One region of the Bacillus coreaensis genome, then DNA from elsewhere that is predicted to be linked to it. Evidence: a T-box and tRNA genes for the amino acid it is inferred to sense, from the RefSeq annotation. Region 1 holds a T-box; the other holds one or more tRNA genes.
What was found. The T-box of region 1 lies ahead of ACQ5H4_RS09610 (valine--tRNA ligase). A T-box ahead of a tRNA ligase gene usually reads a tRNA of that ligase, here a tRNA-Val.

Region 1 (16,590 bases):
TCGTACCTCCTAGTTTTTTGGGAGGGCGACTTAGAACCTTCATCACCTAAAAGGTTTTAATTCGCGGACAAGACGTGCTATCGGTAATCCAACGACCGTAAAATAATCACCTGAAATTCGTTTCACTAAAGTGCTACCGAATCCCTGAATACCGTAGCTTCCTGCCTTATCGTACGGTTCACCGGTACTTATATAGGAGTGAATTTCTTCGTCAGTTAACTCCCAGAATGTTACATCCGTCTTTTCATAAAAAGTCGTTGTTCGAACAGCCGATACAATCGCAACTCCTGTGTATACAGAATGTGTCGAACCAGATAATTTCCTTAACATCTCAAAAGCTTCGGTTGGGTTATTAGGTTTCCCTAAAATTTCACCTGCCACAACAACGATCGTGTCTGCACCAATGACGATAGCTGAAGAATCATTTTTTGACACATGCTTTGCCTTACGCTCTGCTAAATTAATAACTACTTCTTGTGGTGCAAGTTCAGAATGAAAGGTTTCATCCACATCACTTGCTTTAACCTCAAACGGGATTTGAAGAATGGATAACAGTTCCTTTCGTCGAGGAGAGGAAGAGGCTAAAATGAGGCTTTGCATAAGATCACCTTACCTTTTTATTTGGATCATAGGGGAGATACCTTTTTATCGTAACAAAAAATAGAATGCCAGTCATTTATTAACTGACCTTTTTTCTAAAAAAAAACAGAGCTTGTCAATGGATTGACAAGACTCTGCTATTTTTTCGCCATTTCCCGGAAAATATCCGAAAATGTCGATATTTTTATTTTTCTGATTGGTATAAGGACAAAAAGCTTAATAAATGCTGCTGAAGCTCAGCACTCTTCTCTTTTGATGGATTTATAGCTACAGTTATTGCTTTATCTATTTCCTCTTTGATCTGAATAAATCTTTCACTTTTAATTTCATTACTATCAATTTTATCCCACTCGACTTTCATTTGTGTGACAGTATTTGATGCGTCTTCAGGAATGGATTGTTCAAGTGTGAGACTTGTACTAATTGTCACTAGTGGTGCATATAATTGTGATGCCTGTTCTAGTAACTTTTGTTCCGTACTGGTGATTTCGTTTAGCTGAATGCCACCGACTTGTATTTCTTTTGCATATATATCGTCGATGCCTTTTTCCATTAAACCTTCACCAATTGCTTTACCACTTTCTTTCGTTACACCAATGCCAACAAACAGATAACTTCTATCTGTAGTAACGACTGAAGAGGGAATTTCTTTTTGATCAAGAACTTTCTTGCCTTCATTTGCTGCTTCAACAGAAGAATAGGCACTTTCTTGGACAACAAAAGTAGAAACAACCGGTAATGTATAACTTACTACATTCGCCTGTTCGCTTTGTTGTTCCGTAGGGGGAACCGTCGTAACTACTTCTTGTCCTCCAAGCGTCTGGTCACTTATGACAAGTCTTAAGAGGATAAATCCAAAGCTCATTCCAATGATTACGGCAAAAAAGAGGGCAAAGAAAATAGAAGGAGATAGATTATTTTTATTTTTCTTAAGGGCCTTGATCACGCTCTTTCCCTTATTGGGTTTACTAGTATAGCTAGCAATCTTGTACTCCTCTAGTTCTGGTTCCTCGCTAGTTTCTGGGAGAATCCAGTCAAAGTCTTCTTCATTCTTTTCAGCAGAAGCCGCTGCCACTTCCTCATAATTCGGTTCCTTTATATGTCCCTTTTCTACTGGTCGTTTATTGAATTCTAGTTTTCGACCATCATCTTCGACAAAAGTTTTACTAGAAGTCATTTTTTCTGGTTTTAGATTTTGCTTATTCTCTTGATACATTCTTGATTTACCATCAATTTTAATCGTGATAGTATTTTTTTTCTGGTTTTCCACTACATTTGCCTCCTTCGAAGATGAGTGCTTGTTTCATCCTATCATAGAGTACAAAAAAAATAACAAGACTTTTGTCGTCTTGTCATGGAATGATTTCGCCAAATTTCTTGGTTATTTTTGTAATTTCTATTTTATTTTACGTATTGAGCTACTCTATTTCTTCCCGCACGCTTCGCACCTACATATAATGCACGGTCCGCGTGTCGTATTAATGATTGAGGATCTTCCGCATCATCCGGGGATGTGGCTACTCCAATTGATGCTGTAATGTTTACTAGTAGCTTTTTATTTTTCTCCGAAATATGTTGTTCAAGGGTAAATGGCCAATTAGCTATCGTTAATCGTACAAGCTCAGCCAGTTTGAGAGCCTCTTGCTTATCTACATCAGGTAAAAGTATCGTAAATTCCTCTCCACCATATCTCGCAACCGTTCCCTTTTTTTCGACTAAATTCTCTAATCGACCAGCTAATTCTCTTAAAATTTCATTCCCACTTTGGTGCCCATATGTGTCATTTACTGACTTAAAATGATCGATATCTAACAAAATAAGAGAAATTTTCTTTCTTTCAGTAGCCATCAACTTCGCGTACTCTACTTGCAGCTCATTATCTAAGTATCGATAGTTGTACAGATTAGTAAGTGCGCACCGCTCACTAATTTCTTTTGTCTTCTCATAATGTCTCGCATTCTCCACCGCTACCGCTAAATAAGAGCATAAAATTTCAAGAATCATTAGCTGTGATTTTTCGTACGCCCTTTTTTCAGAAGAAGCTAGCAATAAGATTCCAACCGCCTCGTTGCTTTTAACAATAGGAACGCAAAGTACACTCTCCATATTCAGAGAAACCGGTTCCTTTGTTATAGGTTTCCACTCTTTGCTGCTCGAGAAAATAAGAGCATTCTTATCTGCCCAAACCTTCCCACCAATTCCTTCTCCTTTTTTTAAAGGTTTCATGGTATTGAAGGATCGAAACTCTTCATGGTTTCTCTCCATCCGAATGATGTGCAATTGACCATTCTCTTTATCAAACACAAATGCTTCATCTACTGGAAGCAGGGTTTTTAATTTTTGTAAAAAGAGTCCTAATACTCCGTCCACATCAAGTCTTTCAGCAAGCTCATGTCCAATTTCTGCCGCTTTTTGGAGATAACTATTCACCTTTTCTGTGGAGTAGTAGAGGTTTAATATGATCGATAAACTAGCAAACGGGACTCCAACAAATAATAGAGCCACAACGCCCACCTCGATATATAACGTGTATAGAACTAGCCCTATAGGCAAAGTAAGGGTAGATGTAATAGTCTCCCAGATAAAATCCTTACCAAAGTACTGCTGTTTTTGCTTAAACAAAGCATATCTTATACCCGATAGAATCAACTGATTGAGAGCGTAATTTACGACTGCATAAGTAATCGCAATCAGTAGCAGCTTCGGATTCTCTACCAAAGCAATGCCATGAACGCCACCTAAAGCATAATAAATCACTCCACTAAATAACGAGCAAATAAAAAACATAAGTGAATTAAGAGGAAAACGATATAATTGCTGTTTCGTGACACGAAGTTTAATTAAAAGGACAATGATACCAAATTGCACAAGAATCATTTCATAAAATAATCCAAATGTTAGAAAAACCGCCAATGATACCCATTGAATAAGAAAAATAGGAGTATTATTTACAACCATTGGGACAGATGCAACGAAAGAGATTAGCAAAAGAAAAGCTAATAGATCTAAATCTACCCCACTAATTAATGGTGGGAAAAAGGAATATGTTAAATAGAGCCCAATTGGTACAATTGATAGCCAAGATATCCAAATAATTTTCTTTGCTTTTGGATCCAATTCCTTCCTCCTCCTTTATTAATGGGTGAAAAGACTTACATTTACGTTAAGTTTATCAAAGATTCAGATATTTGTCATAGTTTATTTTACATTGATTCTAGTAGCTTTAGTAATTTGGGTTTAACCTCTGCTAAGAAATATAGCGACCCCGTAATAATAAGCACTTGATTCTCCCTTAGATGGAGTAAGTTCTCTTCAATACTTAGCTCCCAATCCATGTTTTCTTTTTTATTTTCAGACAAACTAATCGAATAGAGTTCCTTGCTGGTTGCTGCACGTGGAAAATCAAAGGATACGAAGGTAATTTGAGAAGCGATTCCATCTAACTCTTGAATCATTCCATCTAGCTTTTTATCTCTTAACGCCGCAAAAACGATATGGATTTCCTTATCACTGTAGCGTTTCTTCGCTTCACGGACCAATGTGTGAATTCCCTCTTCGTTATGAGCTCCATCAATAATAATCGTCGGGTCATTACTTACTACTTCAAATCTCCCTGGCCAATAGGCTTTTTTTATGCCCTTTATAATAGATGTGAAATCAATGACAAATTGCTTCGTATCATTTAATAGCTGAGCAGCCATAATCGCTAAAGAAGCATTTTCGATTTGATGTTTACCTATCATCGTCGTTTGAATTGAAGGCCAGTTTTTATCAGCCATCTTCCAATCAAACTCTTCACCATTTGTTAATGACTGATGGTTGTGAACATGAAAGTCTTCCCCTAATACAAAACAATCTGCATTCTCTTTCAATGCTTTCTTTTTTATTACTTGTAAGGCCTCTGTTTGGTGTACAGCTGTAATAATAGGTACATGCGGCTTAATAATTCCAGCTTTTTCAAATGCAATTTTCTCATGGGTCTCACCTAAGATGGCAGTATGGTCAAGACCAATGCTAGTAATTATCGACAGAACCGGATTTATAATATTTGTTGAGTCAAACCGTCCACCTAGCCCGACCTCATATAGTACCAGATCAACCGAGCACAACTCACCAAAATAATAGAGTGACATAGCTGTAATGACCTCAAATTCCGTTGGTGCCCCTAGTTCCGTTTGCTCAAGTTCATCACTTAAAGGTTTTATTATATTGACTAAACGAACAATATCATCGTTAGAAATAGGCTTTCCATTTACACTAATTCGTTCGTTAAATTGCTCAAAATATGGGGAAGTAAAGGTGCCAATCGTATAGCCCTGTTCTTCTAAAATGGATCTCAAAAATGTAACAGTCGAACCTTTTCCGTTCGTCCCCCCAATATGTACGGAGTGAAAATGTTTTTCTGGATGACCAAGCCTGTCCATCATCCATTCCATTCTTGTAAGCCCCGGCTTGATTCCGAGCCTTAATCTAGCATGAATCCATGCCACTGCTTCTTCATAGGTCAAAAACATGATGGTTCACCTTTCATAATTTAGTGGGACGAATCTATTTTAGATTCGTCCCACTAAATATTATAGTCCTTTTAATTCATTTAAACGTGTTTCTACAAGTGCTCGTTTTTCCATGTAGTCTTTCTCTTTTGCACGCTCTTCATTAATTACTTTTTCAGGAGCCTTCTTTACAAAACCTTCATTGCTGAGTTTCTTTTGAACACGTTCTACCTCTTGGGTAAGCTTAGCGTATTCCTTTCCTAGTCGAGCAATTTCTTCCTCTATATTTATTAGTCCAGCTAGTGGAAGAATAATTTCTGCTCCTGTTACAACAGCTGTCATCGCCTTCTCTGGCTCATCAACTACCGTCCCAATGACTAATTCTGCAGGATTACAGAAACGCTCAATATATGCACGGTTCTTTTCCAACACAGCAGAGATCATGTCGTCTTTACCTTTTACAATCATGTTGATTTTTTTGCTTAGCGGAGTATTTACTTCCGCACGGATATTTCGAACAGAACGAATAATCTCAACCAACAGCTTCATATCAGAAGCAGCTTGATGATCATTTAATTCCTCACTTACTACTGGCCATGATGCAACCGTAATTGACTCTCCTTTATGAGGAAGGTTCTGCCAGATTTCTTCTGTGATAAAAGGCATGAAGGGGTGTAGAAGCCTCATCGTTTGATCAAGTACATAAGCTAATATAGATCTTGTTGTTAATTTTGCCGCTTCATCCTCACCATAAAGTGGAAGCTTCGCCATTTCGATATACCAATCACAGAAGTCATCCCAAATGAAGTTGTATAGAACACGACCTACCTCACCAAATTCATATCGATCTGATAGTCTTGTTACGGTTTCAATGGTTTCATTCAGTCTTGTTAAAATCCATTTATCCGCTACAGACTTTTCACCACTTAAGTCAATTTGTTCATATGTTAAACCGTCCATATTCATTAAAGCAAAACGCGAGGCATTCCAGATTTTATTAGCAAAGTTCCAAGTTGCTTCTACCTTTTCCGTGCTATAACGTAAATCTTGCCCTGGAGAGCTACCGGTTGATAAGAAATAACGCAATGAGTCTGCTCCATACTTATCAATTACTTCCATCGGGTCCACACCATTTCCAAGTGACTTACTCATTTTCCGTCCTTCCGCATCTCGAACAAGTCCGTGAATAAGGACATCTTTAAATGGGCGTTCTCCTGTGAATTCCAAGCCTTGGAAGATCATTCTAGATACCCAGAAAAAGATAATATCGTAACCAGTTACAAGACATCCGGTTGGATAGTAACGCTTGTAATCACTTGATTCGATATCTGGCCAGCCCATCGTTGAAAACGGCCAAAGAGCAGAACTGAACCATGTATCTAATACGTCCTTATCCTGTTCCCAGTTTTCAATATCTGCAGGAGGCTCATGATCAACGAGCACCTCTCCTGTTTGTTTGTGATACCACGCTGGAATACGGTGGCCCCACCAAAGCTGGCGAGAAATACACCAGTCACGAATGTTTTCCATCCAGCGCAGGTACGTGTTCTCAAATCGGTCAGGAACAAAATTCACTTTATCTTCTTTTTTTTGTAAGGCAATTGCTTCATCTGCTAAAGGTTGCATTTTAACGAACCACTGTGTTGATAAATATGGCTCAACAACTGCACCACTTCTTTCTGAGTGCCCAACTGAGTGCAAATGCTCTTCAATTTTAAATAATACGTCATCTGCTTGAAGATCTTTAACAATTTGCTTACGACACTCGAAACGGTCTAACCCTTGGTATTTACCAGCATTCGCATTCATCGTACCGTCTTCGTTCATCACAAGTACACGTTCAAGATGATGTCTATTTCCAATTTCAAAGTCATTCGGGTCATGTGCCGGAGTTATTTTCACTGCGCCTGAACCAAATTCCATATCTACATAGTCATCACCAACGATCGGGATTTCACGACCAACAATTGGCAAAATAACTGTTTTACCAATCAAGTCCTTATATCTCTCATCCTCAGGATGAACAGCAACTGCCGTGTCACCAAGCATGGTTTCTGGTCTTGTGGTTGCCACTTCAATGAATCCTGAGCCGTCACTTAAAGGATATTTCATATGGTAGAAAGCACCTTGAACATCCTTATAAATAACTTCAATATCAGAAAGCGCTGTTTTTGTTGCTGGATCCCAATTGATTATATACTCTCCTCTGTAGATAAGACCCTTTTTATATAAAGAAACGAAAACCTCTCTTACTGCTTTCGACAAGCCTTCATCCAGCGTGAAACGCTCTCTGCTGTAGTCAAGACCTAGACCTAACTTTGACCACTGCTCACGAATATGACTCGCATACTCTTCTTTCCACTTCCAAGTTTCTTCTACAAATGCCTCACGACCAAGATCATATCGACTTTTTCCTTCGGCACGGAGCTTTTCTTCTACCTTTGCTTGTGTTGCAATACCAGCGTGGTCCATTCCTGGCAACCACAATACATCATACCCTTGCATACGTTTCATTCTCGTAAGAATATCCTGCAAGGTGGTATCCCAAGCATGCCCTAAGTGTAGCTTTCCTGTTACGTTTGGTGGTGGAATAACGATTGTATATGGCTCTTTCTCTTGGTCATTAAGTGCTTGAAAGTATTTTCCCTTTAGCCACCAATCGTATCGACCACGTTCAATCGTATTTGGGTCATATTTGGTTGGCATTGTTAATTCATTTGTTTCCATTTTGTTCCCTCCTAAGCTAAATACAAAAAAACTCCAATCGTCTAAAAAGGACGAATGGAGTTTGCTTCGCGGTACCACCTTTTTTCCAATCAATAAACAACCATGATTGGCTCTTAAAATAGATAACGGACTTCCCGTCTTTCACTACAAAGCATAGCTGTTCGTAAAAGATGCTCAAGGGCGACCTTCAATTGGAACGCTTAGAAAACCTTTCAGACGCGAGTTTCCCTCTCTTAAAGCGAGTAACCAACCTACTCTTCCCTTTCAAAGCAGATTTCAGTATTCAATTATGTAAGTTTAAAGATGTGAATCTTCATTTTATACTCCATATACTACATAAAAAAGTATGTTAACGTCAATAAGGATACCCATATTTTTTTATAACCATACATAGAGTAATGGAAGAAGCATTTTTTTACTATCGTCTATGGTTTTACTTTATGAACATAGGAGGGATTGGTGTGAAAAGAAGGTATAATCCTTATACATTACCACCATGGTTAAGGACTGTGAGAGGCGTATGCAGACAATTCATTCTCCCTTTTTGCATCTTTCAAGGAATTCGAACCATTTTTCTTCCAACAACATTTGATGTATTGTTTCTAGCCATACTCATTGCTCTAGCTATTGCATTTCACTTTGAATTTATTTAGGGAGCCCATTAACTTTGGGCTCCCTCGTTACTTTGAGCTGCTGCTGCAGCTTGTTTTTTTTGTCTTTCAATTTCCTCAATACGCATGACAACGTACTCAGAATTTTTTAATAACCAAAATTGTTTCTGTAGCCTTTGAACGAATTTTCTTTCATTATGTTCTTTTGATTTATAATACTCTTCTACCACCCTTAACACGGGGCCAGGGTGAGCAAAATACCCTAATAATAAAAGCATTTCGTCATCTTTTAATGGAAAGTACTTTAAATACACATATAACCAGTCTATGCAGTCATCGCAACGCTTTGGAAAGGTATTTAACAGTCTTGATAAAAAAGGTAAAATATCATGAATAGCAGCTCCTTCTCTGCTGCCTTCAAGATTAATAAAGTATCCATAACCTCTATCGTCATAGAGAAAATGCTCAGAAGAGATCTTACCATGAACCACTACCGCCCTAGCCTTCGTTTCTTCCTTTGTTAGCTCGAACCATTCTTTTAGCTTGTTTTTGGAATATGTTAGTGCTTGACGAATGTCATTGTAATACAAGCAAAACAAAAGTTCGGTAGGGGACATATATTGTTTTCCTTCACACGCTTCAATATAGCCTTCAATAAATTCCGTCTCTTTATCCCAAAGTGATGAAAGAGACGTATAATGTTCCTCTTTTTCTTTGGGATCAATGGTCACTTCATGAAGGGACAATGTATGAAGCCTTGCTAGCTCCCGAAAGAGCTGTTGATTTCTTTCATTCCTGTTTTCTTTTTCCTCATTGGGTAACCATGGCATAAGGTAATATAACGCTTGATTATGCAAAACCGCATAGCGTCCATCAACTGTTGGATAAACAGGGACAATCCGATTGTATCCTTTCTGATAGAGATATTGGATATGCCTAATAAAATCGGTTCCGTGTTTAGGAGCTATCTTTTTTAGAGCAAATACTCCTTTATCACTATAAACACGATATATTTTCCCAAATCTCTCAATAAAGTGTGGCTTTACGCCGTAATTTTTTAACACCGGCTCCATTTGCTGCAAATAATTAACATTCGACAAGGAGGCTCAACCCTTCCATTAAAAACAACAAGGGCAGGAGTTTTCACCTGCCCAATGGTTGTTCTTCTATTTATGGGCAATAGGAATAGGTATATAAAGTACTTGCCCTTCGTATATATCTTGATTTAACTCAAGATGGTTTACCTTAAGTAATTGTTGTACAGGTACTTCGTAACGTCCCGCTAATTGTTCGACCGTTTCTCCGCTTTGAACAATGGCTACACGAAGTTTTGTTAGGTCTTCCGTCTCCTCTTTTCGAGCAAAAAACTCGGTTAAAGACATCCCCTTTTTTGAAGATTTCTTTTTCTTAATCTTAGGTTGAGGAGGTGAAGAAGAAGATTCTTCTTCCGTTTCTGGCTGGCTTTCTGCTTGTGGTTGAATTTCTGTCACTGGTTGTGGCTGAAGTTCGGCTTCTGGTAGAGGCTGAAGCTCAACCTCTGGTGCCTCCTCAACAATTTCTTCTGCAAGCTCTTGAGGTCCTTCACTTCGAGCTGCTGAAAAAGTAATTTCAGGCTCCTTTGCTTCGTTCACAGGAAGTTGTGGTGCTTCAAAAAGATCAACCGCTTTATTTATTGAAACCACTTTTTCCTCTGTGTCATCTGCTGATTTTCTCGCTTCCACAGCGAACGGTTCATACTCATGTTCCAAAATCGTTGGTTCCTCTTGTAGTTCTGTACGAAGCTCATTAGATAATTCAACATTTTCATCTATCTCATCAACGGTTGCTTCTCGGTAAGCAACCTCAAGTTGAACTTCCTCCACTTCTGCATCTTCATGTACTGGTTTGTGTTGCTGATCACCATAAAGACCCGTAATCGTTAAATCGGCAGTTAGCTTCATACAGCTTCTTTCTTGGAAAAGATAATCAAAGCTTTCCACTTCAACATGGATGTCATCAATGCTTTGAATACGGTTATTAGGAATGGTTATATCTACCGGAAAACGGTGTGAAAACTCATAAAGTCCCTCTTCCCTCTCCTCCACATGATGAACGAACTTCGGAGCAGTAAACAAATCCTCCTCCTCATTAGTGCCATCATTGTAACGCTGATATTCCCCTGTTAATTCTAATGCACCTTGAATGGTGACATATTGTTCGTTTTCATGAATCGTAATATTTGGGTCAAGTGAAATAGAAACTAACTCCTCTACTTCCTGTCCCTTTTGAAACCACACCGATTCTTCTAATGAAAATCGCAAGCACGACTCGTTACCCTGAGACAAAGCGACTCCTCCCTTCATATCCTATACGTTTAATCACTATGTCATTATCACTCTATGAACTAGTGAATATTTTTATGAATAAAAGTAATCGCTAAGTGTGTGTTTACAAAAAAAAGAGACCCAAAAGAGTCTCTATCCTTATATTTATCTTAGCTTAGAAAAGGCAATTTCAATGGCTTTGATTGTTTTTTCAATATCTTCGTTACTATGAGCTGTTGAAAGGAACATTCCTTCAAATTGAGAAGGTGGTAAGAATACTCCCTGGTTTGCCATTTCTTGATAATAAGTAGCGAAATAATCAAGATTTGATGTTTTGGCTTGCTCGTAGTTTGTAACAGCTTCGTTTGTAAAGAAAAATCCAACCATCGAACCCACACGGTTAATGGTGTGAGGAATATCGTGTTTTTCTGCAGCTGCTCTTATTCCCTCTTCAAGTAATGCTGCTTTACGCGCAAACTCCTCATAATGATCTGGTGTTAGCTGACTTAGTGTTTCTAATCCTGCTGTCATAGCAAGAGGATTACCAGAAAGGGTTCCAGCCTGGTATATTGGCCCACTTGGTGCGATTTGCTCCATAATTTCTGCTCTTCCTCCGTAGGCTCCAACAGGAAGCCCACCACCAATAACTTTTCCAAGACAAGTTAAATCTGGAGTAATCCCAAAATATCCTTGTGCACAGTTATATCCAACTCTAAACCCGGTCATTACTTCATCAAATATTAAAAGTGCCCCATATTGAGTAGTAATATCTCTAAGGCCCTCTAAAAATCCTGGTTGAGGTAGAACAACTCCCATATTTCCTGCAACAGGCTCTACTATGATTCCAGCAATATCATCGCCGAATTGCTCAAATGCATAGCGAACACTTTCCAAATCATTATACGGAACCGTAATCGTATTTTTTGCGACCCCTTCTGGAACACCTGGGCTATCAGGAAGACCTAATGTCGCCACCCCAGATCCTGCTTTTATTAACAGAGAATCACCGTGACCATGGTAACAACCTTCAAATTTTAAGATTTTATTTCTCCCTGTATATCCACGAGCTAGTCGCAGAGCACTCATAGTAGCTTCCGTTCCTGAAGAAACCATACGAACGATTTCAATAGACGGAACTCTTTCTTTTACTAATTTAGCTAGTTTCGTTTCAATCAAACTAGGAGCACCAAAGCTTGTACCAAGTTCTGCCACCTTTTTAATCGCTTCAACCACACGATCATTTGCATGCCCCAAGATTAAAGGTCCCCAAGACAAAACATAGTCAATATATTCGTTTCCATCTATATCATAAATTTTCGAGCCTTTTCCTCTCTCCATAAAAATCGGATCCATTTTAACCGATTTAAACGCTCGAACAGGACTGTTTACACCACCAGGCATAAGTGTTTTTGCTTCAGCAAAAGCTTCAATAGATTTAGAATAAGAGCGCATAGGAATCCCTCGTTTCATCAAATATTAGTTTTCTTTTAACCATCTTGCTGCATCTTTGGCATGATAAGTGATAATAAGGTCCGCACCTGCTCTTTTCATACCTGTTAGCATTTCCATTACAATATTCTTTTCATCAATCCACCCGTTCTGAGCAGCCGCTTTAACCATTGAATATTCTCCACTCACATTATAGACAACGACAGGCAAGTGAAAATTATTCTTTATATCACGTACAATATCCAGGTATGGCATTCCAGGCTTCACAATAAGGAAGTCTGCTCCTTCCTGTACATCTGAATTCGCTTCTCTTAAGCCTTCCATTCGATTAGCTGGATCCATTTGATACGTTTTACGATCTCCAAATTGAGGTGTGCTTTCAGCCGCTTCACGAAATGGTCCATAAAAAGAAGAAGCATATTTAACAGCGTAAGACATAATTGGGATATCCTCAAAGCCGGCCTCATCTAAGCCTGCTCTTATAGCCGCAACAAATCCGTCCATCATATTTGAAGGAGCTATAATATCCGCTCCAGCTTTTGCTTGGCTAACTGCTGTATCTGCTAATAATTTCAATGATGGATCATTTAATACTTTCCCACCTTCAATTACTCCACAGTGACCATGACTAGTGTATTCACACAAGCATGTATCAGCAATAACAACAATTTCAGGATACTGTTCTTTTATGACTCGAGTCGCTTCCTGTACAATTCCATGATCATGGAAAGCACCCGTACCGCACTCATCTTTTTCATTTGGGATTCCAAATAAAAGGACAGACGTAATCCCAAGTGCTGCTACTTCATCCATTTCAGTTTTTAATTGATCCAATGATAGCTGAAAAACTCCTGGCATAGATAGAATGGCATTTTTTATATTTTCACCTTCTACTACAAAAATTGGATATACCAAATCTTCAAGGTGCAAATGGTTTTCGCGAACCATTGTGCGCAAAATTGCTGTAGTTCGTAAACGACGGTGACGTGAAAATGAATGATTCATTTGTTCTCCCTCTTTCTTATTATTTTCATCATACTTTGTAGCATATGATCAATTGTATATGTATCTGGCATGGCGTCCACACGTAATCCTAACGCATTAGCCCGTTGAAAAGTAATAGGCCCAATACACATAAAAAGACAATGATCAATAGTAGACAATATATTCATCTCTTTCACAACAGCCATAAAATGATCAACTGTCGAAGGACTAGTAAAACTTATGATATCTATCTTCTTTTCTGTTAACGCCTTCACTAAAGCATCCCGACTGCTGTCAGGAAAAAACGTTTCATAAATGACTAGTTCATCCACATGGGCTCCCTTTTTTTCAAGGGTAGTAGAAATAAGTTCTCTAGCTAAGTTTCCTTTAGGAATTAGAACATTCGTCCTTGCGTTTATACGCGGTGAGAATTCTTCAACAAAAGCTTCAGCTACATATTCTTTTGGCTTAAAGGCAACAGTTACTCCTTTTCTAACTAAGGCTTCCTCCGTTTTTTCACCAATAGCGGCAATCTGTATATGCTCGAGGACGGTCGGGTTGATGTCAAAAGAAAAGAATGTTTCTACAGTCACATTACTAGTAAAAATGATCCAATCATATTTATGTAGTTTCTTACGCAGGAAGATAGCCAGATTGTCTGAAGCAACTGGTCGAAAGGAAATAAGAGGGATTTCCACTGGAATCCCCCCATATTTCTTGACTAAATCTGAAAATGGTTTTGCATGCTTTTTTCCTCGCGGAACAAGAACCTTCATTCCATTGAGAGAGTAGTCATCACTCATTCACTATCAAGCTCCACTTTCACCGCGTCAATTAAGGCTTTTCCTCCGTTAGCAATTAATGCATCTGCCACTAGCTCCCCTAACTTTTCAGGATCTTGTCCACTAGCTGATTCCTTTAAGATAGTTTTTCCATCTGGAGTTGCAACAAGCCCTGTAAGAGAGATATCACCGTTTTCTTCAACTTTTGCATACCCCGCAATTGGGACCTGACATCCACCTTCCATCTTTTGAAGAAACGCTCTCTCGGCAGTTACCGCTTGTTTGGTTTTCATACAAGTAAAACGAGATAATAAGTTAAGTAGTTGCTCATCGCTTTCACGGCATTCTATCGATAGTGCACCTTGACCAACTGCTGGGATACATACTTCATCATCAATAAACTCTGAAACTACCTCACTTGCCCATCCCATTCTGGAAAGGCCTGCAGCAGCTAAGATGATTGCGTCATATTCTCCCGTTTCTAATTTTGCTAATCGTGTATCAATATTTCCTCGTATCCACTTTATTTCAAGATCTGGTCTGATCGCAAGAAGCTGTGCACTGCGACGAAGACTGCTTGTGCCTACAACAGAACCAGGCTTTAATTCTTTAATAGGCGTGTGGTTTTTAGAGATAAGTGCATCTCGATGATCCTCACGAAATGGAATACAACCAATAATTAGACCTTCCGGCAAGACAGCTGGCATGTCTTTCATACTATGTACCGCCATATCTATTTCTTCATCAAGCATTGCCTGCTCAATTTCCTTAACAAATAACCCTTTTCCACCAACTTTAGATAGTGTTACATCAAGGATTTTATCCCCCTTCGTAACAATTTCTTTTACTTCAAATTCAAAGGATGGGTCTAATTTCTTCAACTGCTCAATCACCCAGTTTGTTTGTGTAAGTGCAAGCTTACTTCGTCTGGAGCCAACTATAATTTTCCGCATGTAAACCTCCTATGTATGTATCCTTATGTGTACCAAAAGTGGAAGGATGATAAGTTGCCGATTAAAAAGAAATTGATCAAAACAATTAAGAATGAAGCAATATTCCAAAGAGCCAATGACCTTCCGTACAGCTCCTTACTAACACGTAAGTATAAATAAATGCTATAGGCAATCAGTACACCGAAAGAGCCAATTACCTTTGCATCTAACCAAAACATTTCAGGAATTTTCAAGTATGCCCATTGAATTCCTAAAATGACTGCTAGCATTAGCATAGGCACACCAATGACATTTAAAACATATGACATATGCTCAAGCTTGGATAAATCAGTAATTCTTAGCAGCCTAGCTCCCCACTTCTTTTTCTTTAGTAAATTGTATTGAATCAAATAAAGAAAAGAGAAAACAAAAGAAAGAGAAAAAGCGCCATAAGAAAGAATCGCAAGTGTTATATGAATCAACAAAAGCTCTGAGATGAGCTGCTCGGCCATCACATGAGATTCAAATTGTACTGGTGCAAACGTATGAATAGCTAGAATGATAAACCCCAAAACATTTGTAAAAAACACAATGAAATCAACACGAAGTAACCGATTGATTCCTAATGATAAAGTAATTAACACCCAAGCATAAAAATAGAGCCCTTCAAATATGGTAAGTACCGGGAAACGGCCGGTTTTTAGCATATACAAAAATAAAAACATCGTTTGAAGTAACCACACAAATGCAAGTAACCAGAAGGCAACACGATTTGCCTTCCGGTTATGGTGTAAGAAATCAATAAAATATAAGAGCACACTCAAAGCATACAGGACAACGGTCAGCTCATGCAGCCTTGTCATATAGTAGTCAAACATTCGCTTCTCCTCTTTTATGATTGAAAGGAAGGCTGTGGGTTTGTTAGAACCACTCGATTTGGCTCCGCTTCTCTCGGAACTTGTTGCTCTTTTACAAGTTCATCAATGTTAAAGATCTTCACGAACAAATCTAACGCTTGTTCTGAATCTTTTCGAGCCGCTAATTCCTTCGCTTGAAGGATTGGGTCCTTAAGCATTTGATTAATAATACTTTTCGTATGTTTATTTAATACTTTAAATTCACGTTCAGACAGATGAGGAAGCTTTCGTTCTAAGCTTTCCATTGTCCCGGATTGAATCGTAAGTGCTTTTTCACGTAAAGCAGAAATAATAGGGACAACCCCTAGTAAATTTAGCCATTGTTTAAACTCAACGATTTCTGCTTCAATCATCATCATAATTTGTGTAGCAGCACGTTTTCGTTCTTGAAGGTTCGCTTCAACGATTCCTTCCAAATCATCTATATCATATAAGAAGACACTCTCAAGCTCAGCTAATGCTGGGTCCAAGTCACGTGGTACCGCAATATCAACCATGAATAAAGGCTTTCCTTTACGCAGCTTTTCTACTTGAGTCATCATATCTTTTGTAATAACAAATTCTTTTGCACCTGTTGAACTTATTAAAATATCTGCATCAATTAAAGAACACTGAAGCTCTTCTAGTGTTTTAGCTTCACCTTCGAAACGCTCAGCTAAATTCTGAGCCTTTTCATACGTACGATTAATAACAGTTACCTTGCTTGCTCCATTTGCATGTAGATGCTGTATGGCAAGTTCCCCCATCTTACCTGCACCAAGAATTAACACATGCTTTTTATTTAAGGAACCA
Region 2 (16,590 bases), on a different contig from region 1:
CTTGAACTCCAAGTTGTTCTAATCCACCACCATAGAATAACCCTGGCTTACCAACTGTTGCTAATTCTGGTGTTGCAAAGAACCCTGTAGAAAGCGTTCCCCATACTCCTGCAGCACCGTGAACAGATAGTGCAAAAATCGGATCATCAATTTTACGTTTTTCAAAGAATCTCGCACTATAGAATACTAGAATTCCAGCAACAAATCCGATAACAACCGCTGCCCAAGTATCAACGAATGCGCATGATGCTGTAATAGCAACCAGACCTGCTAGTGCACCATTTAAAATTGTTGGAATATCTGACTTTCCTAATACAACCCAGGAAATAATTAGTGCTGCCACCGCACCAGCACCTGCAGCTAAGTTCGTATTAAGTGCTACAAATCCAAAGAATCCAGCGTCAACTGAAACAGTACTACCAGCATTGAATCCAAACCAACCTACCCAAAGAATAAGAACACCTAATGCTGTAAATACTTGGTTATGTCCATAAATATTGTTTGCAGAGCCATCTTTATTATATTTCCCAATACGTGGTTTTAATAGAATAGTAGCTGCTAATGCCGCCATAGCTCCCGTTAAGTGAACAACTGTTGAGCCAGCAAAGTCTTGCTTTCCATGTTCTGCTAACCAGCCACCGCCCCAGATCCAATGAGCAACTACCGGATAAACTAATGCAGAAAACAATAATGTAAAAATTAAATATACGGATAATTTCGCACGTTCAGCAAAGCCACCAAGAGCAATTGTAATAGCAATTCCTGCGAATGCTAATTGGAATAAAAAGAATACCGAAGAATTTAGCGCTAAATCTAATTCTGCCCCACCGTAGAAAAAGTTAGATAAACCTACAAAGAAGTTAGCATTGTCACCAAAAATAAATCCAAAACCTACTGCCCAGAATACTAGTGAAGATAAACCGAATGTAAAAATGGTTTTACCAGCAATATGACCCGCGTTCTTCATTCGAGTGGAACCAGCTTCTAGCATGATAAATCCACCGATCATGAAGATAACTAACACCGCCGATACCATTACCCAGAGACTATTCATTAAGTAGTTTACATCCATTTTTCTTTTCCCCCTTAAAATTGTTGTGTAACTTTACTTAACATTATAATGTCATAAAATATAACATTAGTTCGATTAAGTTTATTTTAAACGATATCTATAAAGAGTCAATAATATTTACAAACATTCTTAAAATTCCATGTAAGATAATCTAACAAAACTTGAATGTAACCCCTTTCTATATCGTTCGACAACAAAAAACACCATCTTCCACAAGGAAAATGGTGTTATTTCGTGCTTATTTCATCAACTAGCTTTTCAGCTACTCGGCGATAATGATTACTAATATTTATTAGGGAGGCGATTAGGAGAACATTTTTTAAATAAAGATTAGCATCTTCCGTGGTATCTTCCATCTCTTCAATCACATCTTGCCAGTGTGATTTTACCTCTTCGTTAAAAGATGTAACATTCTTCATGGCCAAATTTAGATAGGATGAATAAAATTTCTCTAAATCCAGATTACCCGCTTGAATACCGTCGTTCAAACCAACTAATGTAGTCTTAATATCATTAATAGACAAGCCACCCTTAAGCTGGAATATGAGGCTAATGAGTATAAGGTGTTCCTTTGAATACTTCTTATTTTTTATTGGAATAAACAATTTATCCTTTGCGTAATTGTTTATCATCGTTTTCGTTAATAACTTCTCATCTTTATTTCTTTTCGTATCATTAAATTTCTGATCAAATAATTGAATCACTTGATCCATATATAAATCAATTGCTGGAATGTCATCCATTGTAATTTGTTGATGCAATCCTAGCTCGTCAATAAGCTCATCAAGATGTTTCATAATACTCTCCCTTTTCGTTTATATACATTTCAATTTTACTTCACAATTCATTATTAGTAAATGTTGACTAGTTGTCGTAATACGTATACTATAGTAAGTAGTTATAAAAACTACATACAAAAAGGAGAGAAGCACATGCTTTCTTATATTAGAGAACCTATCAATGGTCTTACCCATTTAGCCGGAGCCATTCTTTCGTTTATCGCCCTCTTAGCGTTGGTGATTAAAGCTTCCTTAACAACGAGCTCCGCTTTGGCAATTACATCCGTTATCATTTTTGGGATAAGTATGATATTGCTTTATTCAGCCTCAGCCACATATCACATGGTTGTTGCAAAAGATTCGGTCATTGCTTTTCTGCGAAGGCTTGATCACTCAATGATTTTTATTCTCATTGCAGGGACATATACTCCTTTTTGTTTAATTAGTCTAAATGGATTTACCGGTTGGCTTCTGTTTACTATTATCGTGTTTGCTGCTCTTTGCGGCGTTTTATTTAAAATGATTTGGTTTAAATGTCCTCGTTGGTTATCAACAGTTATTTATATTGTAATGGGTTGGATGGTAATCTTTGTCGCTTCTCCCCTTGCAGATATTTTGAGCAGTTCTGGTTTATTCCTACTTGTTTTAGGAGGAATTTTTTATACAATTGGCGGTATTATTTACGGAGCGAAACCTAAATTTCTTCAATCACGTTTTATGGGGTTTCACGAGATTTTTCATATTTTCATCATGCTCGGATCGACTGCTCACTTCCTATGCGTGTATATGTATGTTCTATAAAAATAAATCGATACAATAAAAGCCATTATCCATACACAGATAATGGCTTTTATCTAAATATTACATCATACTTGGAGGGATTTTTCCCGCTGTATCTTTTAGTACAGCAGGAGGTGTATCATGAATATAAGGTGGTGCAGGGTTTAATTTTGGTTTTTTGGCAAGAGGTACTGGATTTTCAACATATTGAAATACTCCTTCACCATCCATACTTGGACCACTAGCCCATCGACCACTTGCACTTTCATTTCCTGCGGATAAATTAAACAACACATGTGATACTTCTCTTTTCTCTAAATTACGTGGGAACGTGCTTGGAACCACAACATTTTCTTTAGCTTCTAGTTCCTTAATGGCTGCAATCCACTGGTTTTGATGCATCGTATCACGAGCGATTAACCAGGAAAGCATATCCTTAACTCCTCGGTCATTCGTCATTTCATACAATCTTACTACCTGTAATCTTCCCTGAGATTCAGCAGTTAAATTGGCTCTAAAATCAGCTAATAAATTTCCGCTAGCAATAATATAATCTGCCGTCCATCTATTCCCAACACTATCGGCTGGCATTGCACCCAGACCTGAAACAATTGCATGTTGCGGGTTCATCCCTCCTAAAATTGCACCAATTACCGGATCTTTAGCAGCCTCCTCTAAATCACCTACCGGAGCTCCGTCCAAAAGCCTAGCAATCATAGTGGCTAACATTTCAATATGAGCTAATTCTTCAGCTCCCGTATCCATTAATAAATCCTTATATTTTCCGTTTCCACGCACATTCCATCCTTGGAATAAATATTGCAAAGCAACAGATATTTCACCGAATTGTCCACCTAGCACTTCTTGCAGATTTTTAGCAAAGAGCGGATCCGGTCTTTCAGGCTTGGCTTGATATTGAAGTTCTTTCACATGATAAAACATTGAGTCACCCTCCAACTTATGTGGCTATCTATAAATCCCTTATAAAACCGCAATGTTATTGTATGGTTTCATTAGGTATTGGGTGACTGTCCATAAATATCAATTTAGGAAATTTAAAAAAGCTCGAAACCTAAATAACAAGGTTTCGAGCTTTTTTAGTATGACCTGTGAGGGACTTGAACCCCCGACCCCCACCCTGTCAAGGTGATGCTCTCCCAGCTGAGCTAACAGATCTCTTTTATAGTACAAATTATATTATACTTGATTTATGAGAATTGTCAATATCATCACACATATATCATAAGTCTCTCATTTTTCTTTAATAAGTCCCATGTATCCCTGAATGATCTCAAAAATTTTCCCAACTTTCTAACTCTACAAGTCTATTGATTTTATTTAAAAATTATCACTATACTTACCTTACAACCTCTCAAGGTTGAACCTTTAAGTTGGGAAGGAGTTCATACATGAGAAAAAGAACTTTAGGCTCTGTGCTTATTAGCGCAGCAATGGGACTATCATTATTTGCAAGCGGTGCACTAGGCGCGCAGCAAGAAAGTGCTTCAAAGGATACTTATCGAGTGTACATCCAAGGACCTCAGAGTGAAAAGGGTAAAGCCAAACAAACGTATGGATCGCGCTGGGACTTTGGAAAGGATGGGTTTTCAACAACGGTAAATGAAAGTCAGTACAACGCTTTACTTAAAAACAAGAATCTTACCATCCAAGTGGTTGAAGAGGTAAGTCTCGAAGATCGTACAGAAGCAAACGCAAAACCTGGAGTATCTGCACAAGCTCTCCCTAGTGACCAAACACCTTGGGGGATTCAAGCAATCTATAATGATAGTTCTGTTCAAAAAACATCCGGGGGCGCAGGAATTAAAGTTGCTGTGTTAGATACCGGTGTTTATACAAGCCATATTGACTTAGCAGGTTCAGCTGAACAGTGTAAAGACTTCACTCAAAATCGTTCACCCTTGATAAACGGATCGTGCTCCGATAAAAACGGTCATGGAACACATGTCGCTGGTACAGTATTAGCTCATGGCGGTAGTGACGGACTAGGAATTTATGGAGTGGCTCCTGAAGCTGACCTTTGGGCTTACAAGGTACTAAACGACCGTGGTTCAGGCTATTCCGATGACATCGCTGGAGCTATACGACATGCAGCAGACGAAGCAACAAGAACAGGTTCAAAGGTTATAATTTCCATGTCCCTTGGATCAAGTTCAAAAGATACCATGATTGCAAATGCAGTTGATTATGCTTACAGCAAAGGTTTATTAGTGGTTGCAGCTGCTGGTAATAGCGGTTCTGCAAGCAACACCATTGGTTACCCAGGTGCTTTAGTTAATGCCGTTGCGGTGGCTGCACTTGAAAATGTTCAACAAAATGGAACTTATCGAGTCGCTGATTTTTCATCAAGAGGCAATCCGAATACTGATGGTGATTTCGTAATTCAAGAGCGTGATATTGAAGTATCAGCACCTGGTGCAGCAATAGAATCTACTTGGTATAATGGTGGATATAACACAATTAGTGGGACATCTATGGCTACACCACATGTTTCTGGTTTAGCGGCGAAAATATGGGCAGCTAACCCTTCACTCTCACATACACAGCTTAGAAGCGAACTACAAACTCGTGCAAAATCATACGATATATACGGCGGAGTTGGTGCGGCAACTGGAGACGACTATGCCTCAGGTTTTGGATTCCCTCGTGTAAGATAAAGCTAGAGTAAAAACCATTCAGTTTTCGCTGGATGGTTTTTTACGTTCGAAGTATCGTCCTTTTTTCCTGTATTCAAAAATATCTGAAAAATAGGTTTACATTTATGCTAACGGTGATAAAGTATAATCAATAGGAGGTGATTTCGTTGCAATTCGGACCTTTAATTAAGTATTATCGTACTCAAAAAGGTCTTACCCAAAAGGAGCTTGCTAATGGAATTTGTTCCGTTTCCCATCTAAGCAAAATTGAAAATAATGGAAAGGAAGCAAATGATGAAACCATTTCTTTCTTGCTCGATCGATTACATATAAGCATAAATCGGGCCGAGGAACAGGAAAAAATTATCGGTGACTTATTAAATACATTAAATGAAAAGATTTATTTTTACCAAAAAAACGAGGTTAAAGATATTATCAACCAGTTAAAGAATTATGACGCAATTATTCCGTTTACCTCTTACCTACATACATACGAGCTGTATAAGATGCGTTACCTATTATTTCTCGGTAATGTAGATCAAGCCGACCACCAAAAAGAAATTCTTAATAAACTAAAGAAATCATTTTCCCAACAAGAAATCTATTTATTTCATTATTGTATTACGGTACTGTATATATTAAAGGGGCAATTTGAACAAGCGGATCAACAGTTTGACTCCTTATTTCAAATCAGTCATGACTCTTCTTCGGGCGAATTCTTATATTATCGTTCAATGGTAAAGGCTGCCTTACAGCAGTCCGGTCACGCCATTCACTTTGCAAAAGCAGCCCTCCAATCCTACATGAATGAGCATAATTTTATTCGGATCCTTCATTGCTTAATGCTCTTAGGAATTAACTACACTCATTCTGGAATCTTCGAAGAAGCAAAAAGCTGTTTTCACCATTTAGAAAGAAATGCAACATTATTAAACGAAACGAATCTCCTACCTCAAATTTATCATAATATCGGTCTTCTTTATAAAAAGCTTGAAGACTACGATAAAGCAATGTTGTATATAAATAAAAGTCTTTCCTTACAATCATCACCTACCACTCATTGTCTCGTTACACAGTATGTTAAAGGTCAGGTTGCTTATGAGATGCAATTACATGAAGTTGCAAAAGAAGCCTTTACCATCACATTTACTCTCTCAGAAACTCTAAATAATAAAAAGTATTCCATTCTTTCAAAATATTATCTCCTTGCATTGGAGAATCAATCAAAGTCAATCCAATTCGTTATTTTAACTGTTATTCCATATTTAGAAAGCTCAAATGAAAATAAAGATGACTTAGTTATGTTTTATCAATTACTTTCCAAACATTATCATTCAACTGGTATGTTTGAGAAAGCAATATATTATTTGAATAAAACCATTTAGGAGGATATTATGAAAAAATTAATCCATTCCTTTGTTGTCATCGCATTTATTCTTACAGCTTCAACAGGTGCAACATACGCTCTATCAAGCTCCGATGCTCCACAGGGCCACCCAATTTTACCTCCAGTGAAAGAAGCATAAAAGTACGGCGGTCTGAGAAACTTCAGACCGTCGTTTTGTTTTGTTTTAAGTAAAATAGATATTAATTTAAAATAATTATAAAAAAGTATTGATTTCTGAATGAGAAGTGTTATCATTAACTATATACTCGATCTGAACTTCCCAAATTTCTAATCTACTAATAAAGAGGTTCTTTTATGAATAATGAATTAGAATTAGATTTCGAAAAACTTATCCCTTTATTAAAAGAACGTGGACTACGGATTACGCCACAAAGAATACTAATATTAAAAACAATTGCTTCCATGAAAGGCCATCCAACTGTGGATGACATACATTCAAAACTCCCCTCTATTAGTATTGCAACCATCTACAATAATGTAAAAATGTTTGTAAAATTAAATATATTAAATGAATTACCCTATGGTAATGGATTAAGCAAATATGAATTTAAAATGGATGAACATTATCATGTGATTTGTCATATATGTGGAATAATTGAAGACTTCAAATATCCATTATTAAGAGAAGTGGAAGATATAGCTAATAAGTTAACTAAATTTCGTGTTCATTCTCATCAACTCGAGCTTTATGGAGTATGTAAAAATTGTAGTGAAAACAAAGAAGTTACTAATTAAAAAAGAAGGCGAATAATATGCATAACAGTGTATGTCCTAAATGTCAATCTCCCATAAAATATTTAAAACATAGTGTGATCTGTAAATGTGGAAGTAAGTTTAAAATCAGAAAAAATTAACCATTCCCTTAAAACTGCCAAAACATGTACAGTTTTTTATTTTTTAGTTTGTATGCCCTTGTCCCTTTTGTCAAAAAATAAGTATGAATAATGATGAAAAGGCGGAGATGGAATGAAAAAAAACAACTCATCAAAAATTGCTGGTAAAACCTTTGAGCCCTCTGATTACAACAGCGAAAACCAACTCGAAATGGGATTGGCCCAAACACATGAACAAGCAAGTGATGGTTATTATGAAGGGACGATCGACCAAGAACTAGAGAAGAATGACTGATTCAAAAAGTGTGGATTTTTTTCCACACTTTTTTTCATTTATTGAATAAAGAACATTCGTTCGCATATAATAAAAGTAACACGATCCACTGCGAGGGATGTAAATGCACCGATTATTAATGAAGTCACTACAGGAAAAACAACCTGTAGAAATTATTTATGTTTCTGACAAACAACACATCACTCAGCGAATCATACTCGTAAATGAAATCAAACCTCACTATATTAGAGCCTTCTGTTTTTTACGTAAACAAAATAGATTATTTAAAATATATAATATTTTATCGGTTTCTCCTAAAAAGCAAAAAGAGCCTTATATCAGCTAGGCTCTTTTTGCTCTGTTCTTATCCTATGGCTCTAGTTGCTTCAGGTCTTTTAATAATGATTTGAAGTGCAACTAATACTCCAAACGTCACTAACCCTATGATGTCAGTAACCCCTTCTGGATAAATCAGAAGAATCCCACCGACAATTCCAACAATTCGTTCCCACCAGAATAGCTTTCTCATCCAATACCCGATAACTCCTGCACCTATCGCCATCATACCTGCAAGTGCAGAGAAGATGACCCAGATAAGGTACGTCCATGTTGTATCAATCATTAACAACTCTGGCGATAAAACAAACATATACGGAATGATAAATGCTGCGATAGCCAACTTCGCTGATTGTACACCTGTACGAATCGGCTCGCCTCCAGAAACACCTGCTGCTGCAAAAGCTGCTAATGCAACCGGAGGTGTAATGTCAGCGATAATTCCGAAATAAAACACAAATAAATGTGCCGACAAATCAGGTACACCAAGCAATATGATTGCTGGTGCAGCAATTGTAGACGTAATAACATAGTTAGCTGTTGTTGGAGATCCCATACCTAGCACAATCGCTGCAAGCATGGTTAACATTAAAGTTGGAATTAACGCTCCACCAGCAAGATCTAATAACCCATTAGCAAGCTTTAAGCCTAGTCCTGTTTTTGTAACAACCCCCACAATGATACCAGCTGCAGCGGTAGCCGCTGCTACTCCAAGCGCCGTTCTTGCACCATCTACAAGCGCTTCAATAATCCCTCTAATACCTATGCGTGTCTCTTTATTAATAGCTCCTACAATAATTGCTACAAGGATGGAAAAAAGTGCAGCTCTTGTTACTGTCATACCAGAAGTCATTAACACGATTACTGCGATAATCGGTGTTAATAAATAGAAATTTTTAAGCACTTCTTTTCGATTAGGCATTTCCTCATCTTTTAAGCCTCTTAGTCCAAGTCGCTTGGCTTCAAAGTGAGTCATAATCCATATTCCAGCAAAATATAACAAAGCTGGAATAGCAGCAGCTTTCGCAATTTCCCAATATGTTATTCCACCAATAAATTCAACCATTAAGAATGCTGCAGCACCCATGATTGGTGGCATTAACTGTCCACCTGTTGATGCCGCTGCCTCTACTGCACCAGCAAAGTCCTTTTTATAACCAAGTTTTTTCATCATAGGGATTGTAAATGAGCCAGAGGTAACAACGTTAGCAACTGAGCTCCCACTAATTGTCCCTTGTAAAGCACTTGAGAAAATAGCTACCTTTGCAGGCCCACCAATTCTTTTTCCGGCAATTGATACTGCCAAGTCATTGAAATACTGCCCAACACCTGTTTTTACAAGGAAGGCACCAAAGAGTAAAAATAAAAAGATATACGTTGAAGATACTCCTAAAGGTGTACCCAAGATTCCTTCTGTTGTATAAAACATCGTTTGAACAAGTCGTTCAAGTGAAAGCCCTCGATGTGCTAAGAAGCTCGGCATATATGGCCCATATACAGCATATGCAAGAAAAAGTCCTGCAATAATCGTTATTGGTAACCCCACTGCCCTTCTCGTTGCCTCAAGCACAAGAATAATGGCAAGAAGCCCAATATAAAAGTCCATATCATTTAACATACCAACTCGTAATACTAACTCATCGATCATTAGTGGCCAATAAGCTCCCACCGCAACTGAAGCTATTGCTAATAATACATCAAACCAAGCAACTTTATGTTTTTTCCCTTTCGTTTTTCTAGCAGGAAAAAGTAGAAATATAAGAGCTAGCGCAAATCCTAAATGAATTGAACGTTGCAATTGAGCAGTGAGAATACCAAAAATACCTGTATAAAGTTGAAATAATGAAAATGATAATAATCCGAGAAATACAATCCAACCTAAAATTCCTGTTAGCTTTCTCGTACCAGCTTCCGGATCGTATTTTTCCAATAGTTCTTCTTGCTGTTCTTGTGACAGAGATTCAAATTTATCCGTCAATGAGATTCACTCCTTTCCATTGTTGATAAAGGTTCATCTTAATTACCTTTATTCTAACCAAAGAACCTGGTTCTACATATTTATTTAAAGGGTACTCCTTGTCTCCATATATCACTGTATGATTAGCACGGACCTTTCCAGTTCTTAGATCAAAGTATGGAAAAATCCGATTCATATTTTTTATATAATATTTCCCATTCTTCTGCTCAAAAACTTCACCTTTTGATGCATTTTCTGGCATCCCGATGGAAAAATCAGAGTATTCAAGTTCATACTGTTTTATATCTCCATCGCTATTCACTTGATAACTCTCAATTACTTCTGATAGATGAATCGAATGTGTATATTTTATTTTAAATTCTAGAAGGTCTCCAAGTGGAATATATACAAGAACCTTACCAGTGTTCTCTAACTGAAAAGTTAGTGCTTTTTTATATGGAATGATTGATAGACAAATGATGAGTAACATACTGAGGAATAAACTTAGAAAGGATTTACTTTTAATCACTTTCCTCATGGTAACACGTCCATTTTCTAATACATATTTATCTCTATAAAGCGAAAAATTGACCGACCAAAATAACCATAATTGGTTATAAAAGCCGGCCGGTCACATTTTCAGCAAACTACTTTATTATTCAGCTTTAATACCTTTTTCATCGTAATACTTCTGTGCACCTGGATGAATGTCAATTCCTACACCATTTACAGCATTTTCAGCAGAAATTAATTTACCTTTAGCATGTGTAACCTTATCAAGGTTTTCAAAAATTGCTTTTGTAATATCATATACTACTTCTTCAGAAAGGTCTGATTTTACGACTAACATTGCTTGAACAGCAACAGTTGCCACTTTATCAGTTAGGCCGTACGTACCAGCAGGAACTTCGTCCTCAACATAGTATGGATATGCTTCAATTAATTCTGCAATTTTATCAGCAGCAATTGGTACAATCACAATATCTTCTGTTGCAGATAACCCTTCCACTGCTCCTGTTGGTGTTCCAGCAGTAACGAATGCAGCGTCAATTGTTCCATCTTGAATACCTGCAGTAGATTCATCAAATGATAGATCTTGCTTCTCGATATCATCAAATGATAATCCATGAACCTCTAAAATTTGTTCTGCATTAGCAGCTGTACCTGAACCAGGTGCTCCTACAGAAACTTTTTTCCCTTTTAAATCTTCAACAGAGCTAATTCCTGAATCTGCAGTAGTAACAATTTGTATTGTTTCAGGATATAATGTTCCAATTGCTTGAACATTATCAACTGCATTTCCTTCAAACATTAATTTTCCGTCTTTAGCGTATGAAGCGATATCAGTTTGTGAAAAGGCAATTTCTGCATCACCAGCTTTAAGTGTGGTCATGTTCTCTGCAGAAGCACCTGATGTTTCAGCGTTTGTTTCAATACCAGTTGCATCCGAAATAATCGATGCAAATGATCCACCTAGCGGGTAGTATGTACCACCAGTTCCACCTGTTACGATACTAATGAACTTTGGTTTTTCAGCACCTGTATCAGCGCTATCCTCAGCACCAGTTCCCTCGTCATTGTTTGCTCCACAAGCAGCAAGCACAAGTGACAGTATCAACATTAGAACAGTTGAGAGAAGAAAACGTTTCTTTTTCAATGGAATTCCCCCTTTTATAATTTTCCAGTTTTTCGTTTCAATTTTATCATAACCCTTCATCAGTTTGTCAAACAATTTGGTACAACTAGCTTATCGCCTACAACTTTACAATCATTCATTCTTTTACACTCTATTTATTTATGTATTTCTATACAGTATTTATACATTAGTAAAATAAATTTATTTCCATACAATATTTTATGATAAAATTTCAATAGTACCTTTATATTCCAGTTAGGGGGAAATGCTAAGTGAATATTCTAAAAGGAACACTCCAAGACTTATTATTTTATAGCTACGAACTTAAAGAAGATATAAACCTTTTGGTATATAAACCAGCCAATTTTTCACCTTTGTACAAGTACCATCTCCTTGTTACAGCTGATGGGAAAGATTATTTCCAATTAGGTCGAATGGCAAGGCATTGTGATGAGCTACTTTCTGAAAAAGAAATAGAAAATATTATTGTTGTTGGAGTTCCTTATCTTACATTTGAAGATCGAAGGGAAAAATATCATCCGAAAGGCAATAATCACGAAGCTTACATCCGTTTTTTGGCCCATGAGCTTATTCCATTTTTAGATCAAGAGTTTCCCACCTTCCAAATGGGGATGGGCCGTGCATTAATTGGTGATTCCTTGGGCGCAACTATTTCTCTACTCGCCGGAATAAAATATCCAAACACATTTGGAAAGGTCATTCTTCAGTCCCCATACATTAATAACAGCATCTTGGAAGAAGTGATTAATGAAAACACCACTAGCCTTCTCTCTATTTACCATAGCATTGGCAAAAACGAGACAGCCGTAAAAATGACAAACGAAAAAGTGTATGATTTTCTTACACCGAACCGGGCACTGAACAAATACTTGAAAAATCACTCTCTTTCCTATGTTTATCATGAATTTGACGGTGATCATACTTGGACATATTGGCAAGGAGACTTGAGAACGTCCCTAAAAACGATGTTTGGTTCATAATGCAAAGGGTATTACGGACCATGTATGGGTATAATTATATAAATGATTTAGAAAATTTGTTATAATATTCAATATTCAATTCTTCTATATTATATAGATTAACGGAGGTCATAAAATGAAATTTGGAATTGTTATTTTCCCTGGAAAAACACTTCAAGATTTAGCTAATTCATATAGAAAGCGCTATGATCCTCATTACTCACTCATTCCACCACATATCACATTAAAAGCACCATTTGAAGCTAACGAGGATGAGGCAAAAACATTAGCTAACAAACTTGATGATATTGCAAAAAGATTTTCTCCTTTACATATTCACATACCAAAATTCAGTTCTTTTCACCCTGTGAACAATGTAATTTATTTAAAAGTAGAACCTTCTACTGAAATTACGGATCTTCATGAGGCAATTGATGCTCTTGGTTATGGAGAGGCTACAGAATATGCCTTTGTTCCGCATATCACGTTAGGACAAAGATTATCAGATGATGAGCATTCAGATGTTTTCGGATCCTTAAGAATGCAGAAGATGAATCACGATGAACACGTTGATCGTTTCCATCTTTTGTATCAACTAGAGAACGGCTCATGGACAGTTTTTGAAACTTTTAGGCTTGGAAAGGAATAGATACTAGTGAATGTAGAAATCGTTACAACAAAAGAACAGCAACAGGATGCCTTTAAAGTTCGAAAACTGGTATTTGTTGAGGAACAACAAGTACCAGAGGAAGAAGAGATTGACCAGTATGACGATGAATGCACTCACTTCGTACTTTACGATCAGGAAATTCCTATAGGTGCTGGTCGCTTTCGAAATTTAGATGGTATCGGAAAAGTGGAACGAATCTGTGTGCTGTCTAGGAGCAGAGGTACCGGTGCTGGGAAACTACTAATGGATCAAATCGAACAGTATGCCAAACAAAATAATTATACTGCATTAAAATTAAACGCTCAAACACAAGCCATCCCCTTTTACAGTAAATTAGGATATGAAGTCATATCTGAAGAGTTTATGGATGCTGGCATTCCTCATCGAACAATGAAGAAATATATATAAAAAAACGCCTCAATTGAGGCATTTTTTTATACACTTATGTCAAAGTATTTTCCTTTTCCTGTAATCTCATATATATGTGCTAAAGCATCATTAGAAGGCCTTATTACTTTTCTTTCTTCTCTTTGAAGCAATTTCTTAGAAAAAGAAGATTGCTGATGCTGATTATCCTCTGAAGTTCCACTTTTTATCGGATTTACTCTATTAACCGATTCATATTTATATGGATCTCTAGATGCTATTAAGTTTCTCTCTATATACTGGTTTGATTGAAAATTAACTACTGGAGCAATATAGCCCATCTTCTTCACCTCTTTCATAAATCTCCCATGAGCTTTTGGAAAAATAAAACTTTTATTTTTTCTTCTTTATGTAGGAGTAATTGTTTTGTTATGATAGAGTTCGATTGAGTTTTTGATTTTAAGGGGTTAATTATGAAAATTGCTATGAAAAATAATGAAAAAGTTAATTTGGACATTTTAGATAGAGAGAATTATCAATTTGTATATGATGAAGCTAAGAAAGGAAAACTTCATTGTCCCATTTGTAAAGAACAGGTCCGTTTGTATTTAGGAATACAAGAGGAGCCCTATTTTTATCATATGCTGCGGAAGCACTTGAATTGTAAAGAATTAGTAAGTAATTCCACTGAAATGTCTAATGAATCTATTGAGTACGTTGAACGAAATGGCTTCAAAATACCAGTCACACGTATGATTGTATCTCCAACCAAACATCATACATTTCAGCCATCAATATATGTCAAAGCTTCTCCCTCCTTTCAACCAACCGTTCGGCAAGAAACAAACATAACCTCACACTATATAAAACGATTATTCAACAACGGTTTCCAACTTGATGATCAACAATTAAAGGCGGTAACAACGGTAAACGGTTCTGTCCTTGTTGTTGCTGGTGCTGGTAGTGGTAAGACGAGAGTGTTGACTACAAGAGCTGCCTATATGCTTTATGAGCTAAAAATAGATCCGAAATCCATCATGCTCGTTACGTTTACAGCGAAAGCAGCCACTGAAATGAAAGAAAGGCTTATTCAATATCCTCTTCTTTCATCTACAGACATCAATAGGCTGTTAACTGGTACATTTCATAGTATTTTTTATAGAATACTAGCTTTCCATGAGCCAGAAAGATGGCATCCATCTAAACTGATAAAAAAGGATTGGCAAAAGGACCAAATACTTAAAGAAGGTGGAAAAACAATCTCACTTGATGAGAAGGAGTTTGCATACGATTTAGCTCTACAACAAATTGGCTATTGGAAAAATACGTTTCTTCTTCCACAGGATGTACAGACAGCTAGTCGTTGGGAGGAGCAAGTGTTGCATTTATATAAATATTATGAACAAGAAAAGGAAAAGAAGAACCTTTTTGACTTTGATGATATGCTCATCGGATGCTATAAATATTTATCCGATCATCCAGATGTGTTAGAAATGTACCAAAATCGATTTCAATACTTTTTAATTGATGAGTTTCAAGATATTAACAAAGTACAATATGAGCTAATTAAATTGCTATCTCGCAAAACCGAAAACTTATTTGCCGTTGGAGATGACGATCAATCTATTTATGCATTTCGAGGTAGTGACCCTAATTACCTTCTATCTTTTGAAAAAGATTTTCCAAATAGTAAAATGATTTTCCTTAACGAAAATTACCGTTCCTCACATGAAATAATTTCAACTGCCAACCGGATCATTGAAAAAAATACAGCTCGCAGAAAAAAAATCATGCAAGCTCAATATCAACATTCTCTTTCACCTATGTTGTTTTATCCTTTTGATGAAGAAGAGGAAGCAACCATGATTGTTCAGGATATACATGAGAAACTACAAAACGGTTATGTTCCAAATGATATCGCCATATTATACCGAACGAATACCGGGAGCCGAGCAGTTTTTGAAAGACTGGCAACGACTAGCTTTCCTTTTCGAATAGATCTGGATTCCGAGAACTTCTATGAACGTTATTTAGTAAAATCCATGTTGTCCTTTCTTCGCCTAATCATTAATGAGGATGACCAGCACGCGATCAGTCAGATTCTCCCAGTTCTCTTTATTAGACAATCGGTTATGACTGACTTAAAAGCAAACAGCATTTTGAATGATTGCTCCATGCTCGAATGCTTATCCAATATTTCAACCGGACATGCTTTTCAAGAAAGAAAGCTAAAAAAGCTATTACCTTCCATTAGGAGCTTGAAAGGACGTACTCCGCTAGAGTGCATTGAATTTATTGAAAAGGAAGTAGGATTTGGGGATTATCTAAAAAAGCGTGGCAATGAAGGAAATAGTCTTGAAAAAGGCTCTGACGATATTCGAGATTTAAAGGTCGCAGCTAAGAACTTCCAAACAATCATCGACTTCCTAGACCACACGAAGCATATGAGTGCTATGAATAAAGAAATAAAACAACTTAGTAAACAGCTTGAACAGGCAATTACCCTTAGCACCATTCATCGAGCAAAAGGATTAGAATACCGGGTCGTGTATATTGTTGATGTTGTTGACGGAGGAATCCCCCACGACTACGCACTAGAATCTTTGAGGAATGGTGAGTCGGCACCAATTGAAGAAGAACGTCGATTACTATATGTAGCGATCACACGTGCTAAAGAAGAATGCTATATAGCGATACCACATAAGAGAAGAGGTAAAAATGCTAAGCCCTCTAGGTTTTTAGCTCCCATCCTTCCTAAATAATAAAGGAAAAAGAAGAGAGAAGCTTCCCGAATTTCGAGAGCTTCTCTTTTTCAATTATTTTTTATTAATCATCTTAGATAACG

Region 2: it encodes a tRNA-Val, which carries the amino acid that the T-box ahead of ACQ5H4_RS09610 (valine--tRNA ligase) is inferred to sense. The anticodon was not compared.

The regions. Positions count from the first base shown of each region.
Region 1 is NZ_JBOCCY010000005.1:69,272-85,861, reverse strand. It holds gene ACQ5H4_RS09630 (Maf family protein) at 43-600, opposite strand; gene ACQ5H4_RS09625 (hypothetical protein) at 785-1,870, opposite strand; gene ACQ5H4_RS09620 (diguanylate cyclase domain-containing protein) at 2,002-3,717, opposite strand; gene ACQ5H4_RS09615 (bifunctional folylpolyglutamate synthase/dihydrofolate synthase) at 3,804-5,114, opposite strand; gene ACQ5H4_RS09610 (valine--tRNA ligase) at 5,175-7,820, opposite strand; T-box leader at 7,864-8,097, opposite strand; gene ACQ5H4_RS09605 (hypothetical protein) at 8,282-8,473, shown strand; gene ysxE (spore coat protein YsxE) at 8,482-9,531, opposite strand; gene spoVID (stage VI sporulation protein D) at 9,598-10,755, opposite strand; gene hemL (glutamate-1-semialdehyde 2,1-aminomutase) at 10,900-12,186, opposite strand; gene hemB (porphobilinogen synthase) at 12,211-13,188, opposite strand; gene ACQ5H4_RS09580 (uroporphyrinogen-III synthase) at 13,185-13,970, opposite strand; gene hemC (hydroxymethylbilane synthase) at 13,967-14,902, opposite strand; gene ACQ5H4_RS09570 (cytochrome C assembly family protein) at 14,926-15,759, opposite strand; gene hemA (glutamyl-tRNA reductase) at 15,774-16,590, opposite strand, start outside.
Region 2 is NZ_JBOCCY010000002.1:118,051-134,640, reverse strand. It holds gene ACQ5H4_RS03840 (ammonium transporter) at 1-1,072, opposite strand, end outside; gene ACQ5H4_RS03835 (DUF1836 domain-containing protein) at 1,300-1,869, opposite strand; gene trhA (PAQR family membrane homeostasis protein TrhA) at 2,005-2,652, shown strand; gene ACQ5H4_RS03825 (manganese catalase) at 2,713-3,573, opposite strand; tRNA gene ACQ5H4_RS03820 (tRNA-Val) at 3,735-3,807, opposite strand; gene ACQ5H4_RS03815 (S8 family serine peptidase) at 4,041-5,306, shown strand; gene ACQ5H4_RS03810 (helix-turn-helix domain-containing protein) at 5,453-6,670, shown strand; gene ACQ5H4_RS03805 (hypothetical protein) at 6,680-6,811, shown strand; gene ACQ5H4_RS03800 (Fur family transcriptional regulator) at 6,988-7,428, shown strand; partial or broken gene ACQ5H4_RS03795 (YozQ family protein) at 7,663-7,821, shown strand; gene ACQ5H4_RS03790 (TRAP transporter permease) at 8,165-10,114, opposite strand; gene ACQ5H4_RS03785 (DUF1850 domain-containing protein) at 10,104-10,631, opposite strand; gene ACQ5H4_RS03780 (TAXI family TRAP transporter solute-binding subunit) at 10,749-11,750, opposite strand; gene ACQ5H4_RS03775 (alpha/beta hydrolase) at 12,008-12,730, shown strand; gene ACQ5H4_RS03770 (YjcG family protein) at 12,846-13,358, shown strand; gene ACQ5H4_RS03765 (GNAT family N-acetyltransferase) at 13,365-13,787, shown strand; gene ACQ5H4_RS03760 (hypothetical protein) at 13,814-14,086, opposite strand; gene ACQ5H4_RS03755 (UvrD-helicase domain-containing protein) at 14,219-16,507, shown strand; gene spoVIF (sporulation-specific transcription regulator SpoVIF) at 16,562-16,590, opposite strand, start outside.